DNA from 2 places in the Streptomyces sp. NPDC048018 genome. Region 2 is predicted to be linked to the other one. Evidence: predicted binding sites of a transcription regulator. Region 2 holds the regulator's gene; the other holds the start of a gene.
The links. Region 2 encodes HrcA, which represses chaperone genes, less so after heat shock. Its sites were predicted from a motif close to TTNGCACTCNGNNNNNCNGAGTGCNAA; they were not measured.
Positions count from the first base shown of each region.

Region 1: groL (chaperonin GroEL) is a predicted target of HrcA. The motif match lies at 916-942, and genes of this name have one in related genera.

Region 1 covers NZ_JBIDBK010000004.1:696,581-707,646, reverse strand. Annotated here, with positions in the region: gene ACGF1Z_RS19245 (MoaD/ThiS family protein) at 1-86, shown strand, start outside; gene ACGF1Z_RS19240 (cold-shock protein) at 515-718, shown strand; gene groL (chaperonin GroEL) at 1,106-2,728, shown strand; gene ACGF1Z_RS19230 (hypothetical protein) at 2,827-4,467, opposite strand; gene ACGF1Z_RS19225 (hypothetical protein) at 4,457-6,133, opposite strand; gene ACGF1Z_RS19220 (SRPBCC domain-containing protein) at 6,350-6,823, shown strand; partial or broken gene ACGF1Z_RS19215 (deoxyxylulose-5-phosphate synthase) at 6,839-6,970, opposite strand; gene ACGF1Z_RS19210 (VOC family protein) at 7,018-7,395, shown strand; gene ACGF1Z_RS19205 (class I SAM-dependent methyltransferase) at 7,468-8,214, opposite strand; gene ACGF1Z_RS19200 (hypothetical protein) at 8,399-8,812, opposite strand; gene ACGF1Z_RS19195 (MerR family transcriptional regulator) at 8,869-9,225, shown strand; gene ACGF1Z_RS19190 (aldo/keto reductase) at 9,449-10,498, opposite strand; gene ACGF1Z_RS19185 (alpha/beta hydrolase) at 10,719-11,066, shown strand, end outside.
Region 2 covers NZ_JBIDBK010000002.1:812,195-823,260, reverse strand. Annotated here, with positions in the region: gene hemW (radical SAM family heme chaperone HemW) at 1-1,211, shown strand, start outside; gene ACGF1Z_RS09645 (DUF3097 domain-containing protein) at 2,136-2,939, opposite strand; gene ACGF1Z_RS09640 (MBL fold metallo-hydrolase) at 2,950-3,675, opposite strand; gene hrcA (heat-inducible transcriptional repressor HrcA) at 3,852-4,871, shown strand; gene dnaJ (molecular chaperone DnaJ) at 4,872-6,008, shown strand; gene ACGF1Z_RS09625 (nitronate monooxygenase) at 6,574-7,725, shown strand; gene ACGF1Z_RS09620 (16S rRNA (uracil(1498)-N(3))-methyltransferase) at 7,722-8,465, shown strand; gene ACGF1Z_RS09615 (histidine triad nucleotide-binding protein) at 8,668-9,027, shown strand; gene ACGF1Z_RS09610 (ribonuclease Z) at 9,042-9,956, shown strand; gene ACGF1Z_RS09605 (adenosine deaminase) at 9,956-10,954, shown strand; gene ACGF1Z_RS09600 (MFS transporter) at 11,027-11,066, opposite strand, start outside.

The DNA of each region.
Region 1 (11,066 bases), on a different contig from region 2:
ACGACGTGCGCTTCGAGCAGGGTCTGGAGACCGCGACGCCGGACGGCGCCGGCGTCTCCATCATTCCCGCCGTCGCCGGCGGCTGACCGCCCGGCACCGTGCGGGCGGCCGACCGGCCGTACTCACGGGTACCCGCAATATCTGAATTGCCCCTTCCGCCAGAAGAAGCGGAAGGGGCAATTCTGCATGGTTGAGCGCGGTAGAGTTGGGGAAGCCCCCTCCGCTGCTCATGCCAGGCGCATATGAGAATGCGTCTGCGCGCGACCAGAAGCAGCCAAAGTGCCCGTGCCTTGTGTACCTTCTGCGCGGTTTGCCGGGCCCGACTTGCCCCGGAACTCCGGGGATTCTCCCCAATTCCCCTTTCCGCCGTGCCCAGAATTCTCGTCCGATTGACCTGTTGCAGAGGGCAGTTGGGCAGATACATTCAGCCGCGGTCGACGCGTTCCGGCGCAGGGTCTGACCCGGGTCCGCGAAGTGCGGCCCCGCGCAAGGGCCAGTAATAGGGGAGTTAGGCATGGCTCAGGGCACCGTCAAGTGGTTCAACGCGGAGAAGGGCTACGGCTTCATCGCGGTCGACGGTGGTGCGGATGTTTTCGTCCACTACAGCGCGATTCAGATGGACGGGTACCGCACCCTCGAAGAGGGTCAGCGGGTCGAGTTCGAGATCTCGCAGGGCCAGAAGGGTCCGCAGGCGGACATGGTCAAGCTCGCCGTCTGAGCGCGGCGCGATCGGCCACCGACGCACTTCCGTCGAGGGGTCCACATCCCACTGGGATGTGGACCCCTCGCACGTGTGCGGACGCGCGCCCGCGTGCGCGCCCCGCGTGCGCCGGTCGACGGCCGTGAGGGCTCTCCCCGGGCGCCCGCGCCCGCCCGGTTTCCGGCCGCCACCCCCGTGCGAGCCTCCCCGAGGCGCTTGCACTCTCCTGGGTCGAGTGCTAATCATTGGCGTTAGCACTCTGAAGGTGAGAGTGCTACGAGGATCGGGCAGACGAGGTCGCCGGCCGAGTGGGGCAAGGAACCACGAGGAGGGCGGGCCGTCCGTCGCGGGCGTCGGCCAGGTCCAGGAGCGTTATCCACCCCATGTCCGGGAGGACCACTTCACATGGCCAAGATCATCGCGTTCGACGAGGAGGCCCGGCGCGGTCTCGAGCGCGGCATGAACCAGCTCGCTGACGCCGTCAAGGTCACCCTCGGCCCCAAGGGTCGCAACGTCGTCCTCGAGAAGAAGTGGGGCGCCCCCACGATCACCAACGATGGTGTCTCCATCGCCAAGGAGATCGAGCTCGAGGACCCGTACGAGAAGATCGGCGCCGAGCTGGTCAAGGAAGTCGCCAAGAAGACGGACGACGTCGCCGGCGACGGTACGACCACCGCCACCGTTCTCGCCCAGGCGCTGGTCCGTGAGGGCCTGCGCAACGTCGCCGCCGGCGCCAACCCGATGGCCCTCAAGCGCGGCATCGAGAAGGCCGTCGAGGCCGTCTCCGGTGCGCTGCTCGACCAGGCGAAGGAGGTCGAGACGAAGGAGCAGATCGCCTCCACCGCCTCCATCTCCGCCGCCGACACCCAGATCGGCGAGCTCATCGCCGAGGCCATGGACAAGGTCGGCAAGGAAGGCGTCATCACCGTCGAGGAGTCCCAGACCTTCGGTCTGGAGCTGGAGCTCACCGAGGGTATGCGCTTCGACAAGGGCTACATCTCGGCGTACTTCGCGACCGACATGGAGCGCATGGAGGCCGCGCTCGAGGACCCGTACATCCTCATCGTCAACTCCAAGGTCTCCTCGGTGAAGGACCTGCTCCCGCTCCTCGAGAAGGTCATGCAGTCGGGCAAGCCGCTGCTGATCATCGCCGAGGACGTCGAGGGCGAGGCCCTGTCGACCCTGGTCGTCAACAAGATCCGTGGCACCTTCAAGTCCGTCGCCGTCAAGGCCCCGGGCTTCGGCGACCGCCGCAAGGCGATGCTGAACGACATCGCCATCCTCACCGGCGGCACGGTCATCTCCGAGGAGGTCGGTCTCAAGCTCGAGAACGCCGGCCTGGACCTGCTGGGCCGCGCCCGCAAGGTCGTCATCACCAAGGACGAGACCACCATCGTCGACGGTGCCGGTGACAGCGAGCAGGTCGCCGGTCGCGTGAACCAGATCCGTGCCGAGATCGAGAACTCCGACTCGGACTACGACCGCGAGAAGCTCCAGGAGCGCCTGGCGAAGCTCGCCGGTGGCGTCGCCGTCATCAAGGCCGGTGCCGCGACCGAGGTCGAGCTCAAGGAGCGCAAGCACCGCATCGAGGACGCCGTCCGCAACGCGAAGGCGGCCGTCGAGGAGGGCATCGTCGCCGGTGGTGGCGTGGCCCTGCTGCAGGCCTCCGCGGTCTTCGAGAAGCTGGAGCTGGAGGGCGACGAGGCCACCGGTGCCAACGCCGTCAAGCTGGCCCTGGAGGCCCCGCTCAAGCAGATCGCCGTCAACGGTGGTCTCGAGGGTGGCGTCGTCGTGGAGAAGGTGCGCAACCTTCCCGTCGGCCACGGCCTGAACGCCGCGACCGGCGAGTACGTCGACATGATCGCCGAGGGCATCCTCGACCCGGCCAAGGTGACGCGCTCCGCGCTGCAGAACGCCGCCTCCATCGCGGCGCTGTTCCTCACCACCGAGGCCGTCATCGCCGACAAGCCGGAGAAGGCCGCCGCGCCGGCCGGCGGCGGCATGCCGGGCGGTGACATGGACTTCTGATCCTCGGAGAGGATCGGCGGTTCATCGCTGAACGCCGAAGGGCGGCACCCCGTGGGGGTGCCGCCCTTCAGTCATGTGTGCCGGACGCGTGCCGGAGGTCAGCGCACGTCGACGTAGTCGCCCCGGCCGGTGGAGTCGAAGTGCGAGGCGTCACCGACGTACACGACCGTGTACGTCCCGTCCACCGAGGTGCGCGCCTTCAGGCTCGCCCTGCCCGTGGCCGAGGTACGGCCCCACGCGACGGTCTTCCACGTCTGGGAGCCCCACGCGGCGAAGCGCAGCTGCACCTGCTGGTTGGCCAGCGGCTTCCAGCCCGCCTGGTCGTGCTGCACCGTGGCCGTCACCGTGATCTCGGCGCCCTTGCGGACGGGCTCCGGGGTGGCGTCCACCGACAGCACCCGGGTGGAGGTCCGGGCGACGTGGAAGGACCTGCTCGCGGACTCCGCGTACAGCGACGAGCCGAGGGTGTGCAGCCGGAACCAGCCGCCCCTGGTGGCCACGCCGACGGCGAACGAGCGCCGCACATCGGTGGTGACCGGGGTCGAGGCGACCTTCTTCCAGCCGGTCAGCCCGTCCGGGGACTGCTCCAGGAGCACCGTCTGGTCGGTCATGTAGCCCGCCCAGGTCTCGTACGGGGAGCGGAACTGGCCGTAGGCCGTGAGCCGCCCGTTGCTGTCGAGCCGGTAGGCGACCAGCTGGGTGCGGGTGTCCTTCGGCATGGCGAGCGCACCGCTCGCGTACAGCCCGTCCTGGAAGATGCCGGTGCCCCGGACGCTCCACCCGGTGTGGTCCGGGCCGGGAGCGGCGACGAGCCGCGCGGTGAACCGGCCGTCGGCGTCGGTGCGTACGGCCTGCGGGATCCCGCCGCCCAGCAGCGCCTCCAGCGGCTCGTCGGCGACCGGGGAGCCGTCCGCCGGGTCGGTGACCCGGCCGGTGACGGTGACGGTCTCGCCGTTCACCGCACGCGTCTTGTCGGCGGTGGCGGTGAGGGACATCCTCCTGGTCCGCACGTCGGCGTAGTCGTTGCTCCTGCCGACGCCGTGCACCTCGTCGCCGTTCTCGGCGAACTCGGCCCGGTACCAGGCGTAGCGCGTCGTCAGCGGCATCGGGGCGGCGGTGAAGGCGCCGGTGGCGTCGGTCACGGCGGACCCGATCGCGGTGTCGTCCCAGCCGAGCCGGAAGGACACCGAACGGCCGGGCAGCGGGACCCGGTCGAGGGAGCCGGGCTGGATGCCGACCAGGGTGCCCTGCGGGTGGATGTTCCGGTCGGCCCAGGTGGAGACGCCGACGTCGAAGCCGGTCAGCACCGGCTGCAGGGTGAAGTCGAGCGTGCCCGCGTTCGCGCGCGTGACGGTGTTGCCGAGCGAGTCGGTGGCCGTCACGTCGATCGCGTAGCGGCCGAGCGCCGGGATGGAGCCGCCGTCCTCGGTGAGCTTGAGCGCCTGCTCCTCCGGCAGGGCGAACGTGCCCGGGCTCGAAGGGTTCTCGACGAGCGAGGGCAGCTCGGCGAGGACGGTCTCGCCCTGCCTGACCCTGGCGGACACCGCGGTGACGGCGGCCTGCGGTGCGTCGGTCCACGCGGTCACCCGGAAGGTGCCGCGCTGGGTGTCGACGGTCACGGCCCGGCCGACGCCGACGACGGCCGGAGCCGGCTCGTCGGCGAGGGCGGGGGCGGCACCGGCGCCCAGGACGAGCGCCGTGACGAGGGAGACGGCGGAGAGCCGGAGGTCAGCGCGCATCGACATAGAAGTTCCTCGACTCGCTGGAGAAGTAGCCGGTCCTGGACTGCAGGCCGAGGCCCCAGGTGCCGTCTCCGTAGGTGGTGGTGGTGACGCTGAAGGCGCCGTTGGAGCCGGTGGCGATGTTCTTCGCGGCCCAGTACCAGCTCGGGTCGCCCTTGGGCTTGACGTACAGCGTCAGCCGCGCGCCCGGCAGGGCCTTCCAGACCCCGTTGACCTGCTGCTGCACGACGCCCTTGACGGTCATCCTGCCGTTGACGCTCGGCCGCGAGGGGCTGTAGGTCACGTTGACGATCCGGGTGGGGATGCGCGACAGGCGGATGTTCGCGGTGTTCTTGGCGACGAAGCGGTCGCTCTCCGGGTGGTAGATCCGGTAGAGGGCGTTGACGTAGCCCCAGGCACCGAGGTCGTACCAGCAACCGGTGTCGAGGTAGCCGGACTTCATGGTGCGCCAGGTGCGCCCGTTGTCCAGGGAGACCTGCAGGGCGATCCAGTCGGGCTTGGTGTCGCAGTACGTGGTGCCGGTGCCCAGACGCCCCCGCGCCTTCACCCAGCCGTACTCGTTCAGGGTGGTGGTGGCGCCGCTGTACGCGAACTGCTGCGGCACCGCGATGTCGGCGACGTCGTAGAGGTGGGTCGTCTCGCGGGCGAAGTAGACCGACGGCTTCGGCAGTGTGTAGAGGCGGGCCGTCGTGTACTGGACCCGGGCCGGGTAGGCGAAGGAGCCGTCCGCCGCCGTGTCGCCGCCCCCGAGCGGGGCGAGCGCCTTGGTGTACGGGTACGGCTCGGCGCCGGTGGTGACGACCGGGATGCCGGCGAAGCCCTGCCAGCCGGCCTCGGTCAGGCGCTCCACGCGGCCCTGGACGTTGACGTCCGTGCCGGCGGAGACACGGAACCTGCCCGGGTCCGAGGTGATCCGGTACTTCAGCTTCTCCACACCCACGGCGGGGATGCCGCGCGGTGCCACCGGGTCGGTGTCGGCGCCGGCGGGCACGACCTCGGCCTTGCCGCCGGTGATCTCGTCGTCCGCGGTGAAGGGCAGCGAGAAGGTGCCGTCCCCCGCGGTGGCGACCGTGGCGGTTTGGGTCCGGGTCCGGGAGAAGGCGTCGCTCAGGTTCAGCGTGATGCTGACCGGGGTGCCCTCGGCGGCCGGGGTGGTCGTGCCCGTGGCCGGGTTCCAGGTGGTGGCCCTGCCGGACAGGACGACGTCGCGGCTGTCGTAGCTGGTGGTCGTGCGGTCGAAGGAGGCGGCGGAGACCCCGGTGTGCAGCCGGTAGCCGAAGGTGCCGCCGGTCCAGCGCTGCACGGTGCCGCCGGGCAGCCGGTACTCGACGGCGAGCGGGTAGTCGCCGAAGGCGGTGCCCTCGGGGAGCCGGATCGGCGCTTCGGTGGTCCATGCGGCGTAGGCCGACAGGCCGAGCTCGTCCGTCGAGGCGAGGACGGCGGCGTCGGGGGCGGTGGAGGCGAGGACGCTCACCTTCACCCACAGGGCGTCGCCGGGCAGGCCGACGGTCAGCCGGCCGTCGTCCAGGGTGGTGGTCTGGCCGACGGTCGCCGCGTAGGCGGCCGGGGCCGTGACGACGGCGGGCAGGGCCACGCCTGCCGCCAGCGCGAAGACGGTGACCGCACGCACGAGGGCGTGCGGACGTGTGCGCGTACTGCGCATGAAAGGGACCCCCCACAGGTCAGAAAGGCGGTGCAGCAGAGGCGTGCGGGCCGCGTGGTACGCACGATAGCGCCTGTGGATTGAACGCGTTCACTGGATTGCGGCTTCGGCGGGCGCCCTGCGGGCGGCAGGCGGAGGGGTGATGCTGGGGAGAGAGCCCGGAACGCAATCCCCCGGACCGGAGTCCCGGAACGGAAGCGGGAGGCGGAGTACGTCATGATCACGCTGCTCACCACACCGGCGGACCGCGAGCTGGTCGTCACCCGCACCTTCGACGCCCCCGTGCGGCGCGTCTGGGAGGCCTGGACGCGCCCCGAGCACGTCCGCGCCTGGTACGGCCTCGCCTCCCTGACCATGTCCGTCTGCGACATCGATCTGCGCCCGGGCGGCGCGTGGCGCTGGGGCCAGCGCACCCCGGAGGGCCAGGAGATCGTCTTCTCCGGCACGTACGAGGAGATCGTCCCGGCCGAGCGCCTCGTCTACACCGAGGTCTTCGAGCAGATGCCGGGCGCCGACCCGGTCCGCGTGATCCTCTCCTTCGACGCCACCCCCGACGGCGGCACCGCCCTGACCAGCACGTCCTTCTGGCCGACGACGGAGATCCGCGACCAGGCGCTGGCGGCGGGGATGGAGACGGGGATACGCGAGCAGTACGACCGTCTGGCGTCCCACCTGCGCCTCATGGCCTGACGCGGGACCCGGTTCTCAGAGCGGTCCGTAGCGCAGGAGGGCCCGGGCGACGGGCTCGCCGGTACGGCGGGCGTACGCCGTGCGGGCCTTCACCTCGGCGAGGGTGCGCGGCCGGTAACCCGGCCCGCCGCAGCAGGACTTGTGGAAACCGGCAGGGCCGTCCCGAACCCGGAGACACGGCCTACGCTGGCGCCATGGAGCTCTCCGCGATCACCCTCGACTGCGCCGACCCCCTGGCGCTCGCCGACTTCTACCACCGCGCGACCGGTCTGCCGCTCCACCCCGAGAACCACGCGGAGTTCGCCGGCGTGCAACGCGGAGGCGGCCTCCTCATCGGCTTCCAGCGCGTGACCGGCTACGTCCCGCCGCGCTGGCCCGGCCAGGAGCGACCCCAGCAGCTCCACCTGGACTTCGACGTCGACGACCTGACGGAGGCGGAGGCCCGCCTCCTGGCCCTGGGCGCGGTCCGCCCGGCCCACCAGCCGGACCCGGAGCGCTTCGTCGTGCTCACGGACCCGGCCGGCCACCCGTTCTGCCTGGTACCGCGCCGGCCGCGGGCACGGACCGACTGAGCGGGGTCGGCCCCGGCCCGGGGTGCCCGGCGGCTCTCCGCCGGGCGCCGGGGGAGGGGGCCGGTGGACAGGTCAGCGGGTGAGGCCCCCGGGGCGGCGGAACAGGCCCGTCCAGAGGAAGGGTTCGCCGAAACGGGGGGAGTCGGCGGGCTCGTCGTGCATGCGGCGGAGGGAGCGTTCCTCGAAGGCGCCGAAGACGGTGCGCAGGGAGTCGGCCGTGTACGCGAGGCCGCCGTGGAGGGAGCCGTCGCGGTAGAAGGCCGCGTCGGGGAGTTCGGAGCCCATGCCGCCGGGGCCCGCGGCGAAGCAGGTGAGGGCGAAGTGGCCGCCGGGGGCCAGGTGGCGGTCGAGGAACGCGAGATACGTGACGCGGCGGTGCGGCGGCAGGTGGTGGAAGCAGCCGGAGTCGTAGACCAGGTCGTACGGGCGGCCGCCGGACTCCGCGTCGTCCCTGCCCAGGTCCATGGCGAAGGCGTCGCCCCGCAGGAAGCGGATGTTCGTCAGGCCCGCCTCCCGGGCCCGCTCCCGCGCCCACTCCAGGGCGCCGGGCGAGAGGTCCACCGCGTCCACGTCGAAGCCGCGCGCGGCCAGGTGCAGGGCGTTGCGGCCGGGGCCGCAGCCGAGGTCGAGGGCGCGTCCGCCGGTGGGGACCAGGCCCCGGTCGAGGTGGTCGACGAGGTTCTCGTCGGGCTTCGGGACGAAGAACGGGACGGGCCGTTCGCGGTCGTCGTAGAAGCCCTGCCACTTGGCGGCGTCCTCGGCGAACAGGCCGTCCAGGAGACGGAGTACGTCCTCGGCGGTGCGGGTCGTGCGGTCCACTACAGGTCCCCTCCCGGGTGGCTTCCGTGTGAGGTGAACGCTACGGCAGGAGAGGAAGAAAGCCCAGGTCAGAGCCGGTGTGTGCGGGTGCTGGACGGGGATGTGGCGGGCGTTCACGGGCGGGGTGGGCGCCCCCGCCCCGGGGGTACCGGGCGGGGGCCTGGAGGGGGCGTGGAGCGGCGTCTCAGGGGGTTTCCGGGCGGAGGGCGAGCAGGTTTTCGCGCGTGTTCCGGCGTGCCCACGGGGCGAGTTGGACCACGCCCCACGCCGCCTCGACGCCCAGGAACAGCCACACCACCGGGGCGGCGCCGTGCGCCAGCGCGTACGCCTGCCAGCCGGTGAACAGCACGCGCGCGAGGCCGTCGAGCAGGCCGTACGGGGGAAGCGGTCGCAGGACGCGCAGCAGCGACCAGACCAGCACCACGGAGCCCATCAGGTTGGCGTAGAGGACCGTCATCCGGTCCGCGGGGCCGCCCAGTGCCAGGGCGTCGTGCAGCAGCCGGTAGGTCCACGGGGTCGCGAAGGGGGCCGTGACGACGAGGTCGTACCAGGCGCTCGCGCGGACGACCCGCGCGTAGGAGGAGGAAGAAAGGAGCATGCCCGCGACGCTAGACAGGGGACCACGCTCCAAGGTCAAGTCCCTTGAGGAGACTCATGCTCATCGGCGAACTCGCCGCCGCCACCGGTCTGGCCCGCGACACCATCCGCTTCTACGAGAAGCGCGGTCTCGTCACCGGGGAGCGCCGCGCCAACGGCTACCGCGACTTCCCGCCCGAGTCCGTGCCCTGGCTCCAGTACGTCCGCACCGCGCAGGCCCTCGGCTTCTCCCTGGCCGAGATCGCCCGCCTCGGGGAGGAGCTGCGCGCGGCGCCCGACAGCGCGGCGCGGCTCTCCGCGCTGTTCGAGGACAAGATCCGGATCATCGACGCGCGCATGAGCGAACTGTCCGCGCTGCGCGCCGACCTGGTGGCCCGGGCGGACACCGGCTGCCCGCTGCGGGCGGCCCCGTGACGCCGGCGGCACGGAGGCGAGGTCGACCCTGAGGCAGGCCGGGGCCGCCGCGGTGCCCCGGGGCGAGCACCGGGTCGCCGAGGTTGACGGACGCGCGCGGGGTCCCGGCCGGGGCCAGGTCCGCCACGATCGCGGCGCTGACGGCACCGGCGGCCGGTGGCCGCCGTGGTGCCCGGTGGGCGCGTCGGGGGTGGCGGCGTGTGCGGCGTCGGGCGGGCGGAGTCTAGACAGCCGCCGCCCGGTGCACCCCGTCGAGGAGGGCCAGCTCCTCCTCGGTCAGTTTGAGCGCGCCCGCGGCGACGTTGTCCGCGAGGTGGCCGAGGTCGCCCGTTCCGGGGATGGCGAGCAGGTGGGGACCCTGGTGCAGGGTCCAGGCGATCCGGATCTGCGCCGGGGAGGCGTCGTGCGCGCGGGCCACGGCCAGCAGCTCCTCCGCCTCGGCCCCCGTCTTCGCGCCCCCCTCACGGCCGGCCGCGGCGATCGCGTAGAACGGGACGAAGGCGATGCCCAGCTCGCCGCAGCGGCGGACGAAGGCGTCGTACTCGGGGCGCACCCCGATCCCGTACATGTTCTGCACGCACACCACGGGGGCGATCTCCCGGGCCTCGTCGAGCTGTTCGGGCGTGACGTTGGAGACGCCGAGGTGGCGGATCAGCCCGGCCTCGCGCAGCTCGGCGAGGGCGCCGAAGCGTTCGGCGACCGAGTCGGTGCCGAGGATGCGGAGGTTGACGAGGTCGAGGTGGTCGCGGCCGAGCTGGCGCAGGTTCTCCTCGACCTGGGCGCGCAGATCCCGCGGGGTACGGGCGTGCGGGACCCACGCGCCGGAGGCGTCGCGGGCGGGGCCGACCTTGGTGGCGAGCACGAGGTCGTCGGGGTAGCGGCCGGACGGCGCGAGGGCGCTGTTGATGAGCTCGTTGGCGGAGCGCAGCGGCGAGAAGTAGAAGGCGGCGGTGTCGATGTGGTTCACGCCGAGCTCGACGGCCCTGCGCAGGACGGCGATCGCCTGCCCGCGGTCCCTCGGCACGGCGTCCTCGACGAGGGCGCCGCCGGTCTGCGGCAGCCGCATGGCGCCGAACCCGATGCGGTGCACGGGAAGGTCGCCGAGCGTCCAGGTCCCCCCGGCGGAGGCGGGAGAGGGCACCTGGGAGGCGGGGGCGGCGGTACGGGAGGGGAGGGCGGGGGAGCCGGGGGCGCGTGGGGTGCGCGGAGCGGGGGAGGCGGACGAGCCGGGTGCGTCGGAGGAGACGGTGGGGGTGATCGGTTCTGCGGTCATGGCGTGGATGATCTCCCGCCGGTCGCACCCGTGCCACCTGCTTTCACCGGCCGTACGCGGCGAGGGACCGCGATCCGCCGGCCTCGCACCTCTCACTCCCCACCCACCCTGCGCACCCCGCGCACCCCGCGCACCCCACCCACCCCCGGGGGCTACCCCCACCGCACGCGCGCGTGCCTGCCGGATGGGGGCCTGACGTACAGTCAACGAAGCTTCCCGTATGACGACTTCCGCAGGAATCGCGCTCGTTCTCGCCCTCGGCTCCGCCGCCCTCGCCCCCGCCGCGACCGGCGCGCGGGCCGTCCCGGCGGCCTCCGCCGCCCCCGCCCTGAGCTGGTCCGCGTGCGGCGACGCGACCCTCGGCCAGGAGTGCGCCACGCTCACCGTCCCGCTCGACCACGCCCACCCCGCCGGGCCTCAGGTCGGGCTGGCGGTGTCCCGGATCCGCAGCGCCGAGCCCGCGGCCCGGCGCGGTGTGCTGTTCGTGGTGCCCGGCGGGCCCGGCGGGTCCGGGGTCCAGCGGCTGACCTCGAAGGGGCCGGCGCTGGTGAAGGAGCTGGGCGGGGCG
Region 2 (11,066 bases):
GTGAGCCCATGCCCGAGGACGGTGCGCTGCCCGCGAGCGCCCTGCAGGGCGCCGGGGAGCGACCGCTCGGGTTCTATCTGCACGTGCCGTACTGCGCCACCCGGTGCGGCTACTGCGACTTCAACACCTACACCGCGAGCGAGCTGCGCGGTGCCGGCGGCGTGCTCGCCTCCCGGGACAACTACGCGGGGCAGGTGGCCGAGGAGATCCGGCTCGCGCGCAAGGTCCTCGGCGACGACCCGCGTCCGGTGCGGACGGTCTTCGTCGGCGGCGGCACCCCCACGCTGCTCGACGCGGCCGACCTCGTGTCCATGCTCGCGGTCATCCGGGACGAGTTCGGGCTCGCGGACGACGCCGAGGTGACGACGGAGGCGAACCCGGAGTCCGTCGACCCCGCGTATCTGGCGACGCTGCGCGAGGGCGGCTTCAACCGGATCTCCTTCGGGATGCAGAGCGCCCGGCAGCACGTGCTGAAGGTCCTCGACCGCAGCCACACGCCCGGACGCCCCGAGGCCTGTGTCGCCGAGGCGCGCGCGGCCGGCTTCGAGCACGTCAACCTCGACCTCATCTACGGCACGCCCGGGGAGTCCGACGACGACTGGCGGGCCTCGCTGGACGCGGCGATCGGGGCCGGCCCGGACCACGTCAGCGCCTACGCGCTGATCGTGGAGGAGGGCACCCAGCTGGCGCGGCGCATCCGGCGCGGCGAGATACCGATGACCGACGACGACGTGCACGCCGACCGCTACCTCATCGCCGAGGACGTGCTCTCCCGGGCGGGCTACGCCTGGTACGAGGTGTCCAACTGGGCCACCTCCGATGCCGGCCGCTGCCTCCACAACGAGCTCTACTGGCGCGGCGCCGACTGGTGGGGCGCGGGACCGGGCGCCCACAGCCACGTCGGCGGGGTCCGGTGGTGGAACGTCAAGCATCCGGGTGCGTACGCGGCGGCGCTGGGGGCCGGCAGGTCGCCGGGGGCCGGGCGCGAGCTCCTGACCGAGGAGGACCGCCGGGTGGAGCGGGTGCTCCTGGAGCTGCGGCTCCGGGAGGGCTGCCCGCTGACGCTGCTGCGCCCGGCCGGACTGGCGGCGGCCGAGCGGGCGCTCGCGGACGGCCTCCTCGACCCCGGGCCCTACGCCGACGGACTGGCCGTGCTGACGCTGCGGGGCCGGCTGCTCGCCGACGCCGTGGTCCGCGACCTGGTGGACTAGCCGCCCCCGCCCTCGGCCTTCAGGTGTCCGGAGCGCGCCCCCGCGCGGGCGTTCCGGCCCGGAGGACGACCCCGAGGCGGGCCCGGGCGCCGGGGTCCGGGACCCCCGGGGCGGCCCCGGTGCTCCGGGACGGGCCCTGGCCCTCCGGGGCGGGCCCCGGTCTCCCCCCACCGGGCCGCCCCCCCCGGGGACCGGCCCCGGCCCCCGGTACCGGCCCCGGCCCCTGGTACCGGCCCTGGCCCTTCGGGACGGGCCCTGGCCCTTCGGGACGGGCCCTGGCCCTTCGGGACGGGCCCTGGCCCTTCGGGACGGGCCCCGGTGCTCCCAGACCGGCCCCGGCCCCCGGTACCGGCCCCGGCGCTCCCAGACCGGCCCTGGCCCTCCGGGACGGGCCCTGGACCTACGAGACTGGCCCCGCTGCTCCCTAGACCAGCCCCGGTCCTACGAGACCGGTCCCGGCCCTCCCATCACGGGTCCCGGCCCTCCCGTGACGGGCCCCGGGCCTCCCGTGACCGGCACCGGCCCTCCCGGGACGGGCCCCGGGCCCCCGAGGACGGGCTTGCGGGCTTCCGGGATTGCCTGCGGGCCCTCCGCGGTTGGCTGCGGGGGCTCCCGGAGGGCTCGGCCTTCCCGGAGTGCCCGCCGTCAGGCTCTCCGGGAGCGCCTGCCGTCAGGCCTTCCCGGAGCGCTGCCGTCGGGCATTCACGGAGCGCTGGCGTCGGGCCTTCCGGGAGCACCCGCCGTCAGGCCCTCCCCCGGCGCCTGACGTCCGGCCTTCGTGGAGGGTGCGCCGTCGGCTCAGGGGCCTGTCTCCCGGCGGGCGCCGGTGTTCCGGAACGCCGGGCCCGTCTCCCGGGCCGGTCTCCGGGGGCTCCGTGTCCGCCGGGTCGGGCCGGGGAGCGGGGGAGGAGAGAGGTTCGGCGGTCACGGGGCCGTGACGAAGTCGATGAGTTCCTCGACCCGGCCCAGGAGGGCCGGTTCCAGGTCCTTGTACGAGTGCACCTTCGACAGGATGTGCTGCCAGGCCGCGCCCGTGTTCTCGGGCCAGCCCAGGGCGCGGCAGACGCCGGTCTTCCAGTCCTGGCCGCGGGGCACCGCCGGCCAGGCGCGGATGCCGACCGAGGAGGGCTTCACGGCCTCCCAGACGTCGATGTACGGGTGGCCGACGACCAGGACGTCGGGGGAGGTGACGCGGGCGGCGATGCGGGACTCCTTGGAGCCCTCCACCAGGTGGTCCACCAGAACACCCAGGCGGGCGTCCGGGGCCGGGGCGAAGTCGGCGACGATGGCCGGCAGGTCGTCGACGCCCTCCAGGTACTCCACGACCACGCCCTCGATGCGCAGGTCGTCGCCCCACACCCGCTCGACCAGCTCGGCGTCGTGGCGCCCCTCCACGTAGATGCGCCCGGCCCGGGCGACGCGCGCGCGGGCGCCCGGGACCGCGATCGAGCCGGAGGCCGTGCGGGTGGGGCGGGACGGGCCCGGCTGCGAGGGGCGGACGAGGGTGACGACCCGGCCCTCCAGGAGGAAGCCGCGCGGTTCCATCGGGAAGACCCGGTGCTTGCCGAAGCGGTCCTCCAGGGTGACCGTGCCCGCCTCGCAGCGGACCACCGCCCCGCAGAAGCCCGTCGAGACCTCCTCGACGACGAGTTCGTGGTCCGCCGGGACCTCCGGCACGGGGGCCGACTTCTTCCAAGGAGGCGTCAGATCCGGGTTGTAGCTGCGCATTCGGGCGACGCTACGACACCTCGAAGCGGTGTGCCAGCTCATCCCGCTGGCGTCGGACGAAGTCCGCGTCCACCAGCGCGCCGTGCCCCGGCACGTACACCGCGTCCTCGCCGGCCAGGGACAGCAGCCGGTCCAGGGCGGCAGGCCAGCGGGCCGGGATCGCGTCCGGGCCCGCCTGCGGCTCTCCCGACTCCTCCACCAGATCGCCGCAGAAGACGATCTCCCGCTCGCCCGGCACGAGGAGCGCCAGGTCGTGGCCCGAGTGGCCGGGGCCGACGTTGGCGAGCAGGACCTGGCGCCCGCCCAGGTCGAGCGTCCATTCGCCCGAGACGGTGTGACGCGGGGCGACCAGCACCTCGGCGGCCTCCGCCGCGGCGCGTTCGTCCACCCCCTGCCGCACCGCGTCCTTGCGCAGCTCCTCCGCCTCCCGGGGCAGCAGCGCGTCCATGCCCACCGCGCCGAAGACCTCGGCGCCCGCGAAGACCGCCGTGCCGAGGACGTGGTCGAAGTGGGGGTGGCTGAGTGCGACATGCGTCACCCTCCGGCCGCCTGTGATCGACGCCACCTGCGCGCGCAGTTCGGCGCCCTGCGCGAGGGTGGCGCCCGTGTCGTACAGCAGCACCGCGTCCCGGCCGACGACCAGGCCCACGGTGGCGTCCCAGCCCGGCAGCCGGCGGCGTCCCACGCCCTCGCCGAGCCGTTCCCAGCCCTGTTCTTCCCATCGCTCCGTCGGCATGTCTTCCCCTTCCATAGCCATCCGGCGACGCTATCCGCTCCGACCCCTCCGAGCCTGCCTCCTTGCCAGGAGCGACGTCCGCCGCCGTACACTGGCCGGGGATTGCTGGCACTCGGGCAGGGCGAGTGCCAAAAGCGGAGCAACCGGAACCGGATCGACAGCTGGAGGTGCGCGCGATGCTCAGCGAACGCAGACTCGAGGTGCTGCGCGCCATCGTCCAGGACTACGTCGGGACGGAGGAGCCGGTCGGCTCCAAGGCGTTGACCGAGCGCCACAGGCTCGGCGTGTCGCCCGCCACCGTGCGCAACGACATGGCGGTCCTGGAGGAGGAGGGCTACATCGCCCAGCCTCACACCAGCGCCGGCCGCATCCCCACCGACAAGGGCTACCGCCTCTTCGTGGACCGGCTCGCGGGCGTCAAGCCCCTGTCGACCCCGGAGCGGCGGGCGATCCACAACTTCCTCGACGGAGCCGTCGACCTCGACGACGTCGTCGGCCGCACGGTCCGGCTGCTCGCGCAGCTGACCCGCCAGGTCGCCGTCGTGCAGTACCCCTCGCTGACCCGCTCGACGGTCCGGCACGTGGAACTGCTGTCGCTGGCCCCCGCCCGGCTGATGCTGGTGCTCATCACCGACACCGGCCGGGTCGAGCAGCGCGTGATCGACTGCCCCGCGCCCTTCGGCGAGAACTCCCTCGCCGACCTGCGGGCCCGGCTCAACAGCCGGGTCGTCGGCCGCCGGTTCGCCGACGTTCCGCAGCTGGTGCAGGACCTGCCGGACTCCTTCGAGGAGATCGAGGACCGCGGCACGGTCTCGACCGTGCTCGCAACCCTCCTCGAAACCCTCGTGGAGGAGCAGGAGGAGCGGCTCATGATCGGCGGCACCGCCAATCTGACCCGCTTCGGACACGACTTCCCCCTGACGATCAGGCCCGTCCTGGAAGCCCTGGAGGAGCAGGTCGTGCTCCTCAAGCTGCTCGGCGAGGCCAAGGAATCGGGCATGACCGTACGCATCGGGCACGAGAACGCCCACGAGGGGCTGACGTCCACGTCGGTCGTCTCGGTCGGCTACGGTTCCGGCGGCGAGGCAGTCGCCAAACTCGGCGTGGTCGGACCGACCCGCATGGACTACCCCGGAACGATGGGAGCGGTACGCGCAGTGGCACGTTACGTCGGACAGATCCTGGCGGAGTCGTAAGTGGCCACCGACTACTACGCCGTACTCGGCGTACGCCGCGACGCGTCGCAGGACGAGATCAAGAAGGCCTTCCGCCGTCTTGCCCGCGAGCTTCACCCGGACGTGAACCCGGACCCGAAGACGCAGGAGCGGTTCAAGGAGATCAACGCCGCGTACGAGGTCCTCTCGGACCCGCAGAAGAAGCAGGTCTACGACCTCGGCGGGGACCCGCTGTCCGCCGCCGGCGGTGGCGGGGCCGGCGGCTTCGGAGCGGGCGGTTTCGGGAACTTCTCGGACATCATGGACGCCTTCTTCGGTACGGCGTCCCAGCGCGGCCCGCGCTCGCGCACCCGGCGCGGCCAGGACGCGATGATCCGTCTGGAGATCACCCTCGACGAGGCGGCCTTCGGCACCACCAAGGACATCCAGGTCGACACGGCCGTCGTCTGCACCACCTGCTCCGGTGAGGGCGCCGCGCCCGGCACCACCGCGCAGACCTGTGACATGTGCCGCGGCCGGGGCGAGGTCTCCCAGGTCACCCGGTCCTTCCTGGGCCAGGTCATGACCTCCCGCCCCTGCCCGCAGTGCCAGGGCTTCGGCACCGTGGTCCCCACCCCGTGCCCCGAGTGCGCGGGCGACGGGCGCGTGCGGTCCCGCCGTACGCTCACGGTCAAGATCCCGGCCGGTGTCGACAACGGCACCCGCATCCAGCTGGCGGGCGAGGGCGAGGTCGGCCCCGGCGGCGGCCCCGCCGGCGACCTGTACGTGGAGATCCACGAGCTCCCGCACGACGTCTTCCAGCGGCGCGGCGACGACCTGCACTGCACGGTCACCATTCCGATGACGGCGGCGGCGCTCGGCACGAAGGTGCAGCTGCAGACGCTGGACGGGCTGGAGGACGTCGACATCCGCCCGGGCACCCAGTCCGGCCAGTCGATCCCGCTGCACGGCCGCGGCGTCACGCACCTGCGGGGCAACGGCCGGGGCGACCTGATCGTCCACGTCGAGGTGCAGACCCCGACGAAGCTCGACCCCGAGCAGGAGCGCCTGCTGCGCGAGCTGTCCCAGCTGCGCGGCGAGGAGCGGCCGACGGGGCAGTTCCAGCCGGGACAGCAGGGTCTGTTCTCGCGCCTGAAGGACGCGTTCAACGGGCGCTGAGGCGCCGCGGCACGAGCGAAGGGCGGTCCCGCGTTCCCGCGGGGCCGCCCTTGCGCGTTGCCGCGAGGGCGGGTGGGCGCGGGTTCCGCCCGTCCGGTCCTGCCTCGCCCTTCCGCCCTTCGGCGGGGGCGTGAGCGTGCCGCCCGTCCGCGTGCCGCCCGTCCGCGTGGGCGCGCTCGCCTTCCGGCCCCCGGGTCCACTCGTCCGCGTCCGCGTCCGCGTTCCGCGTTGCCGCGCGGGTGCGCTCCGGCCTTCCGCCGCCGCCCGTCCGGCCCCGCCCGTCCGCGTTCTGCCCTTCAGCCCCCCCGCCACCCGCGCATGGGTCCGGGTCCCGCCCCTGACGCCTTCCGCGGGGAGGGTTTCGCGGTCGGGCCGGGCGCATGGGCCGCGTCGCACCCGACCGTGTCCACGGGCCCCGGGGGCAGGGGCCGTGACGGGGGCTTCCGGTGGGGCCGGCGTGGCCGCGCGCGGCGCTCGCGCACGGCTCCCGCAGCCTCCCCGTACCCCTCCCGCACCCCTCCCGTACCGATTCGGCCCGGTCGTTCCGTCATGGCACGATGCCTGCATGTCCACCGCGCTCAACGATCTCTCTCGTCATCCGATCGTGCAGGCCCCCATGGCGGGTGGCGCATCCTGTCCCGAGCTCGTCGGGGCCGTGTGCGAGGCGGGGGCGCTCGGGTTCCTGGCCGGGGGGTACAAGACCGCGGGCGGGCTCTACCAGGAGGTCAAGCAGGTACGCGCGCTCACCGCGCGGCCCTTCGGGGTCAACCTCCTCATGCCGCCGGGAGGCCAGCCCGCCGATTCCGCCGCCGTCGAGGTCTACCGGCACCAGCTCGCGGGCGAGGCCACCTGGTACGAGACGCCGCTCGGTGACGCCGAGCAGGGGCGGGACGACGCCTACGACGCGAAGCTGGCGATCCTCCTCGACGACCCGGTGCCGGTCGTCTCCTTCACCTTCGGCTGCCCCGACCGCGACGCCCTCGACGCGTTCGGCCGGGTCGGTACGTTCACGATCGTCACCGTCACCTCCGTCGAAGAGGCCCGGACCGCCGAGCGCGCCGGCGCCGGAGCGATCTGCGTGCAGGGCGCCGAGGCGGGCGGACACCGGGCCACCCACCGGGACGACCCGGCCGACGGGCCCGCCCCGGGCCGGGGCCGCGGGCTGCTGCCGCTGCTCACCGAGGTCCGTGAGGCCGTCCGGCTGCCGCTCGTCGCGACCGGCGGGATCATGCGCGGCCGCCAGATCGCCGCCGTGCTCGCCGCGGGCGCCGACGCCGCGCAGCTCGGCACCGCGTTCCTCCCCTGTCCCGAGTCGGGCGCGCATCCGCTGCACAAGCGGGCCCTCACGGATCCGCTGTTCACGCACACCGAGTTCACCCGGGCCTTCTCCGGGCGCCCGGCGCGGGGACTCGTCAACCGCTTCCTGCGCGAGCACGGGCCCTACGCCCCGGCCGCGTACCCCGAGGTGCACCACCTCACCGCCCCGCTGCGCAAGGCCGCCGCCACCGCAGGCGACCCGCAGGGGATGGCCCTGTGGGCCGGGCAGGGCCACCGGATGGCGCGGGAGCTCCCGGCCGGCCGGCTGGTCGAGGTCCTCGTCGAAGAACTCCAGTCCGCCCTCTCCGCCCTCTCCGGCCTCGCAAGCAGCGCCACCGCCGACGATGCAGGCGGTACCACCCGCACCACCGGCACCCCACGTACCAGGAGCACCTCGTGACCGCACCCGTCTTCGTCGTCGACACCGTTCCCGTGAGCGGCGGCTTCCTCCTCGACGGGCCCGAGGGCCGGCACGCCGTCTCCGTGAAGCGGCTGCGCGCGGGCGAGGAGCTCGTGCTGACCGACGGGCAGGGGCGCTGGGCCGAGTGCGTCGTGGTGTCCGCCGAGGGCAAGGACCAGCTGACCGTGCAGGTCTCGGCGGAGCACGAGGAGCCCGTGCCCGCGCCGCGCGTGACGGTCGTCCAGGCCCTGCCCAAGGGCGACCGCGGCGAACTGGCCGTCGAGATCATGACGGAGACCGGCGTGGACGCGATCGTGCCATGGGCCGCGTCCCGCTGCATCACGCAGTGGAAGGGCGACCGCGGTCTGAAGGCGCTCGCGAAGTGGCGGGCCACGGCCCGCGAGGCCGGCAAGCAGTCGCGTCGCACCCGTTTCCCCGAGGTGACCGACCTGATGTCGTCGAAGCAGGTCGCCGCGCTGCTCGCGGAGGCCGACTTCGCGGCCGTCCTGCACGAGGACCGCGACCACCCGAGCGGGGCGCTCGCCACCGCGGAGCTGCCGGACAGGGGATCGATCGTCCTCGTCGTGGGGCCCGAAGGCGGGGTTTCCCCCGAGGAGTTGGCGCTCTTCGAGAGTGCCGGCGCCCGGCCCTACCGCCTCGGGCACAGCGTCCTGCGCACCTCCACGGCGGGCACGGCGGCCGCGGCACTCGTCCTCGGCCGCACGGGACGCTGGTCGTAGGCCGCGGCGCTGATCCCAGAACGGGGCGCTGATCCGAGGACGCGGCGCTTCGCCCGACGGGCGGCCGTGCGGGGTTCGGGCGGTCCGCCGGCCGCGCGTGCGCTGCGGGGGCCGGGTGGGGGCCGGTTGTCGGTGGGGAGGTCGGGGTGTCCGGATAGCATGCGCGTGTACGGATGATCGACGGAGGCGAGGAGGCCCGGGCATGGCCGGAGAGCCGCAGAGCGACTGCCTGTTCTGCAAGATCGCGGAGGGGGAGGTCCCGGCGACGATCGTGCGCGAGACGGAGACGACTCTCGCGTTCCGCGACATCAACCCGCAGGCGCCGACCCACATCCTGGTCATCCCGCGGGTGCACTACCCCGACGCCGCCTCCCTCGCGGCCGCCGCGCCGACCGTCGCCGCCGACGTGCTGCGCGTGGCCGGCGAGGTCGCGGCCGAGGAGAAGGTGGACGGCAGCGGCTTCCGCATCGTCTTCAACACCGGCGCCGGCGCCGGCCAGACCGTCTTCCACGCGCACGCCCACGTCCTCGGCGGCCGCGGCCTCAACTGGCCGCCCGGATAGGCCGGGACGCTCTCTTGTCCGTACGCGAACTGGTCGTCCTCGGCACGGCCAGCCAGGTCCCGACCCGGCACCGCAACCACAACGGCTATCTGCTGCGCTGGGACGGGACCGGCATCCTCTTCGACCCCGGTGAGGGCACCCAGCGGCAGATGCTCCGGGCCGGGGTCGCGGCGCACGACCTGAACCGGATCTGCGTGACGCACTTCCACGGCGACCACTCGCTGGGCCTCGCCGGCGTGATCCAGCGGATCAACCTCGACCAGGTGCCCCACCCGGTCGCCGCGCACTACCCCGCGAGCGGGCAGCGGTACTTCGAGCGGCTGCGCCACGCGACGGCCTACCGCGAGACCGTGCGTCTGGTGGAGGAGCCGGTCGCCGCCGACGGACCGCTCGCCGTCACCGACGCGTACACGCTCGACGCGCGGCTGCTCTCGCACCCCGTGGAGTCGTACGGCTACCGGCTGACCGAGCCAGACGGGCGCAGGCTGCTGCCGGACCGTCTCGCCGCGCACGGCATCAAGGGCCCCGACGTCGGCCGGATCCGGCGTGAGGGGGTCCTCGGCGGCGTCACGCTGGAGGACGTGAGCGAGGTGCGGCGCGGACAGCGGTTCGCGTTCGTCATGGACACCCGGCTGTGCGACGGGGTGTACGCGCTCGCCGACGGCGCCGACATGCTCGTCATCGAGTCGACCTTCCTCGACGAGGACGTCCGGCTCGCCACCGACCACGGGCACCTGACGGCAGGTCAGGCGGCGACGGTCGCCCGGGAGGCGGGCGTCCGGCACCTCGTGCTGACGCACTTCTCGCAGCGGTACGCCGAGCCGGAGGAGTTCGAGCGGCAGGCGCGGGCCGCCGGGTTCGAGGGGGAGCTGAGTATTGCCCAGGACCTGATGAGGGTCCCCGTACCGAAGAGACAGAACGTTTCCTGATGCCCGTACCCAAGGCCGAACTGCACCTCCACATCGAAGGCACCCTCGAACCCGAGCTGGCGTTCGCGCTGGCCGCGCGCAACGGGGTGACGCTCCCGTACGCCGACACCGAGGCGCTGCGCGAGGCGTACCGCTTCAGCGACCTGCAGTCCTTCCTGGACCTGTACTACGCGCTGATGGCGGTCCTGCGCACCGCCGACGACTTCACCGAGCTCGCCGACGCGTACCTGGCTCGGGCCGCGCGGCAGGGCGTCCGGCACGCCGAGATCTTCTTCGACCCGCAGGCGCACACGGCGCGCGGCGTGCCCTTCGGGGTCGTGGTCGAGGGACTCTGCGCGGCCCTCGACCGCGCCGCGGAGCGGCACGGGATCTCCACCCGGCTCATCATGTGCTTCCTGCGCGACGAGTCGGCGGAGTCGGCGATGGCGACGCTGGAGGCCGCGGAGCCGTACCTGGACCGGATCACGGGCATCGGGCTCGACTCGGCCGAGGTCGGGCACCCGCCGGCCAAGTTCCGCGAGGTGTACGAGGCTGCCGCCCGCCTCGGCCTGCGGCGGGTCGCCCACGCGGGGGAGGAGGGCCCGCCGTCGTACATCCGGGAGGCCCTCGACGTCCTCGGCGTCGAGCGGGTCGACCACGGCCTGCGGTGCCTGGAGGACCCCGAGCTCGTGGAGCGCCTCGTCCGGGAGCGGATTCCGCTGACGCTGTGCCCGCTCTCCAACGTGCGGCTGCGGGCCGTCGACACGATCGAGGACCACCCGCTGCGGGCGATGCTGGGCGCGGGGCTCGTGGCGACGGTCAACTCCGACGATCCGGCGTACTTCGGCGGCTACGTCGACGACAACTTCACGGCCGCCCGCGAGGCGCTCGGGCTGTCCGCCGACCAGCTGCGGACGCTGGCCCGGAACTCCTTCCTGGCGTCCTTCCTGGAGGACGAGGAGGAGCGGCGGGCGGAGTACCTGGCGGAGGTCGAGGCGTACGACTTCGCAGGGGAGTAGGCCGCGAGCCGGCGGCCGCTCGCGCCGCCGTGCCCCTCCCGTCGCAGGGTGGGGCGGGGAACGGGCGAGCGCCTACGCGCGGTCCGACGGGCGGGCCAGGTCGTAGGTCGAC